2 regions of the Pseudoalteromonas sp. Z1A2 genome follow, and region 1 is predicted to be linked to the other one. Evidence: riboswitches for the same ligand, from Rfam matches in the RefSeq annotation. Region 1 holds a riboswitch; the other holds the start of a gene.

What was found. Region 1 has a riboswitch for cobalamin ahead of GQR47_RS03785 (TonB-dependent receptor). Riboswitches for the same ligand answer to the same signal wherever they lie in the genome.
Region 2: another riboswitch for cobalamin. It lies ahead of GQR47_RS18360 (ABC transporter ATP-binding protein); the one in region 1 lies ahead of GQR47_RS03785 (TonB-dependent receptor).

Annotation. Positions count from the first base shown of each region.
Region 1 covers NZ_WTKX01000003.1:191,241-193,716, reverse strand. Annotated here, with positions in the region: gene GQR47_RS03795 (YajQ family cyclic di-GMP-binding protein) at 1-264, shown strand, start outside; gene GQR47_RS03790 (hypothetical protein) at 453-1,247, shown strand; cobalamin riboswitch at 1,302-1,486, shown strand; gene GQR47_RS03785 (TonB-dependent receptor) at 1,523-2,476, shown strand, end outside.
Region 2 covers NZ_WTKX01000035.1:22,981-25,456, reverse strand. Annotated here, with positions in the region: gene GQR47_RS18365 (porin) at 1-743, shown strand, start outside; cobalamin riboswitch at 807-940, shown strand; gene GQR47_RS18360 (ABC transporter ATP-binding protein) at 1,186-1,998, shown strand; gene GQR47_RS18355 (iron ABC transporter permease) at 2,000-2,476, shown strand, end outside.

The DNA of each region.
Region 1 (2,476 bases):
GTAGCTAGTTTAGAACTTCAAGATATTAGCCGTGCAGGAAAAAATGTATTTCGTAACGTTGGGTTAAAGCAAGGTATCGAAAAAGACATGGCCAAAAAAGTGGTTAAAGCCATTAAAGATTCAAAAGTTAAAGTACAAGCCGCTATTCAAGGCGAAGAAGTGCGTGTGACAGGTAAAAAGCGTGACGATCTTCAAGAGGCAATGCAGGTAGTACGCAGTGCCGATTTAGGTCAGCCTTTTCAGTTTAAAAACTTTCGCGACTAATTTATAAACTGTTTTTAATAAAAATGCTTTAATTTGTCTATATTTGCAGACAGATTAAAGCTACTTAATTTTTTACAACTTTCCCATCTTATCCTCTCGTAGTTCTGCATGTATTAATCCACCTTTTGATATTTAAGCTATTATATTTAATTGAATATAATAAAAATTTCACTCTAGAAGGTATTAAAATGAGACCCCATCAATTATTTCTGTTATTTGTTTTGCTTATATTTACCAAGCCAAGCTTATCAAAGCCAGTTGATATTGATGTATTGGTCGAAGATGGCTACTTTCCGATTATTATTAACGCGCAAAAAAAGCAGGGCTTTGCTCCTGAGTTTATTAATATTTTAAACGACGCACAGGAGGAATTTAACTTTATACTTATTTCTTTACCTGTAAAAAGGCTTACTTTGTCTGTTGAAAAAAATAACTTCGACGTTTTATTTTTAATGGCAATGCAATGGCTGCCAAAAACAACGCAGAAAAACATTGAAAAAACTGAATTTTATACCATCACCAAAAACGAGCTTTATACACTCAAAGAGAATGCATCAGAACAAACTTATTTTGACAATCTGGACAAATTAACCAAAGTTGGGGTTTTAGGGTACTCGTATCAATTTGCAGGATTTAATACAAATGCCGAATACTTGAGAGAAGAGCACCAGGTAAGCCTTACAATCGATGAATTCAATGTAGTTAAAATGCTGCTATTAAGGCGCGCTGAAGTCGGGGTTTTAAACAGTATTGCTTATCAGTATTTTAAAAAGCAGAATATCTTAAATATGGATTTACTATTTAAGAGTGACGTACCAGATGCAGTGTATGAAACACATTTTTTGATTAACTCACAATCAAATAAAATATCTAGTCGCAAAATGGATGAAATATTAAATTTACCTACTACACAAATGCAACTTCAGAAGCTACTTGATAAGTACGGTATTCCTTCAAGCTATAATAATACAGCACTGAACTGAAATAGCTTTTAGCTATATAGACGTCCATTGACATTTGTAAACAAAATGCTCACAATGACGGCATATTTTCAAGGTGCTTGCTAGCCACTTCATGTAATGATTTTTTTAGCAGGATAATCGGGAAGTTGGTGCGTTTTCATGATGACTACAAGCCCAACACTGCCCCCGCAACGGTAGAGTATTGCATGTTTTTATGTGCTTACTGAGTCCGGAGACCGGCCTTGATGCAATCTTACTTACTTAAATCTTTGCGGTGGGCAAAGGTAGGGGATCTCATGTTAAACAAAACAACTCTAGGCGTTGCAATTTCTGCTGCGCTTTCATTTTCTGTGTCTGGTGCAGAGCAATCAATTGAAAAAATAACCGTTACAGCTAATAAGTTTGAGCAATCAATTAACGACGTTTTAGTGAGTGTAAATGTTATTGAACGTGCTGAAATAGAAGCTAGTAACGTACGCGATTTACCTACACTTTTAAGCACGCGAGTGGGTTTTCAAGTTAATCCAAACGGTGGTTTTGGTCAAAATACAGGTGTGTCACTTCGTGGTACAGGCTCTGGCGATACGTTGATTTTAATTGACGGTGTACGTACAGGCTCAGCAACACTTGGTCAAAAAGCACTAAATAATGTCCCTTTAAATAGTATTGAACGCATAGAAATTATTAAAGGCTCTCGCGCGGCTGTTTATGGCTCTGATGCACTCGCTGGTGTTATTAATATTATTACGCGTGAGTCAGATAACTTATCCCTAAGCGCTACATTTGGTTCTGACTCTTATCAAAATTATCAAGTTGCAGGTTCTGTAAAATCAGATGATATAACAACAGCATTTAACGCAGGCTTTGAAAAAACAGATAACTTTGATGTACTGCAAGGCGTAGCACCTGATGAAGATGGCTATGAAAATAAAAACCTTGGGTTTAAAGTAAACTACACCGATGCACATTACGGCGACTTTAAGTTATTAGGCCAATACAGTGAAGGTTATGCAGATTACGACAGTAGCTTTAGCCCAGCAGATAGTACGATTGAACGAGATGACTTTAAAAACTACCAACTTTCTGCAGGTTGGAGCAAAAACTACACTAACCAAACGCATAGTATTGATTTAGCGCTTTCAACAGATGATTCAGACAATACATATGTCGATTTTTCAGTTGGGCCAACAACAAGTACCTTTATAACTAAACGCGCACAAATTGATTATAACGGCCAGTACCTGTTATCT
Region 2 (2,476 bases), on a different contig from region 1:
ATAGTTTAGAAGCGGTATATAAGTTTGAGTTTCAAGTTGATGTGTCTGATGCTGATTCAAAAGGCGATAACGACGACAATATTTCTGCGCGTAACCAATACGTTGGTTTAAAAGGTGCGTTTGGCCAAGTGGTTATTGGTCGTAACGATACTGCGCTTAAACAATCTCAAGGTAAGTTAGACTTGTTTAACGACCTTGAAGGCGATATTAAAAATGTATTTAAAGGTGAAAACCGTTTAGGGAATACTGTTAGTTATTCATCAAACTCATACGAAGGTTTTAAAGTACTTGCTACTTTTGTAGCTGAAGATGATGTAGACGCTGATAACGGTTACTCAATGGCGGTTACTTACGGTGACGTGGCACTTAAAAAGAGCGCAGTATATGCCTCTATCGCAGCCGATAGTGAAGTAAATGGCTACGATGTAGTACGCGCGTCAATCCAAGGTAAAGTTGAAAACTTTAAGTTAGGTGCAATGTACCAAACACAAGAAAAAGTTGACGGCAGCGCAGAAGCGGATGGTTATCTATTAAATGCAGCTTACAGCATGGGTAACAACACATTTAAAGTACAATACCAAGACATGGACTTTGACGACAGCGACGATAAGTCAGCAATATCAGTTGGTCTTGATCACAAATTAAATAAAAACATTAAAGTATTTGGCTTTTACTCAAGCTTCGACATGGACAACAACGTTGACCAAGACTACGTAGGCTTAGGTATGGAATACAAGTTTTAACTATTCGCTAAATTAGTTAAAACACTCCCTTTTTAACCGCGCTCTTTTGAGTGCGGTTTTTTTTTACTTTAAATTATTTACTTAGCCGCCCATAATAGAGCTTCATTTGGAATGAGGTGCGAGTCCTCGACTGTTCCCGCAACTGTAATTAGCGCAAAGCTTTAAGTCAGATACAAATGGTATAATACCAATTTTATTAAAAACATGATCTTTCTAGCGAATTAAATAACTTACTAACTTCGTTAAAAATTATTCATATAGAACAAGTATATGTCATAATTTCCGCTTTGTTATTAAGCTATTTATTTGTCGCTATAATAAATCACTAATTTAGTGCAATTGGTATAAATTCTTTTAACGAGCGGGTTTACTCATTTTTTCTTGTAGTGCATTAGTATTTTTATCGCATTTTAGTGAGTTTAATCCCGTCTAGGACTGACTATTGCACACTCAAACGCCATTAAATATACCATTACTAAACGTTAAAAACGTATCGTGGGGTATTGGCAATAAAACGATCCTCAAAAAAATAAACCTTAAAATAACCACAGGTAAATTTGTTGGTTTAATTGGCCCCAATGGCGCAGGTAAATCGAGCTTATTGCGTTGTTTATATCGTTTTAATAAACCCAGCGATGGCGTTGTAGAGTTTAACAGCACCGATATTTGGCAGCTAAAAAGCGATGAGTACGCAAAAAAAGTAGCGGTTGTTTTACAAGAAACCCCGTCGCAATTTAACTTAAGCGTATTTGATGTTATTGCACTTGGGCTAACGCCTCATAAATCGCTATTTAGCTCAGTAACTAACATTGATAAACAAAAAATTACCCAAGCTATCAACACTGTAGGGTTGGCAGATCATAGCGATCAAAGCTTTGAGTCACTTTCGGGTGGTGAAAAGCAACGTGCCTTGATAGCCCGCGCCATAGTTCAGCAACCTCAGTTGTTAATAATGGACGAACCAACTAGCCATTTAGATGTTAAATACCAAATACAGGTAATGGAGCTTGCTAAATCGTTGGGTGTAACGGTGTTTGTATCGTTTCACGATTTAAACTTAGCTTCTGCAATGTGCGATGAACTAGTGGTTATTAAAAATGGTGAAATTACACATACAGGCACGCCAAGTGAGGTATTAACCGAAAGCATGCTAGGCGACGTTTTTGGTGTCTGCGCTCAAGTAAATAACCACCCGCAAATATCGGAGTCGGGAAATAGCATCCCTCATATCACTTACTTTTATGGTTACGAATAATATGAGCGCAGTTAATACTCGCCAATCACTTGCGCTATTTATCAGTGCTGCAGCTGCTTTATTTAGCTTATTTGCAGCACTTAGTTTTGGCGCAGCAGAGACCTCACTTCAAGATGTATTTAATAGCTTTTTACTCTCAAATGATGCGTCTTTTAATTCGCGTATTATTTTTGAACTAAGAATGCCACGCACATTACTCGCCTTTTTAGCCGGCTCTGGCTTAGCAATTGCGGGGCTTATTTTACAAACGGTAACGCGTAACCCTTTAGCCGATCCTTACTTATTTGGTATATCGTCGGGTGCCTCATTTGGCGTGGTGTTACTTATGGCATTAGCAGGTATTAGCGCAGGTTTTATGTTATCGGCAGCAGCGTTATTAGGTAGCTTACTCGCTATGAGTTTATTAATACTTATTGCAGGTAGGCAGCAAAGTGCACAGGTAGAATCAATGTTATTAGCTGGTGTTGCTCTGTCGTTT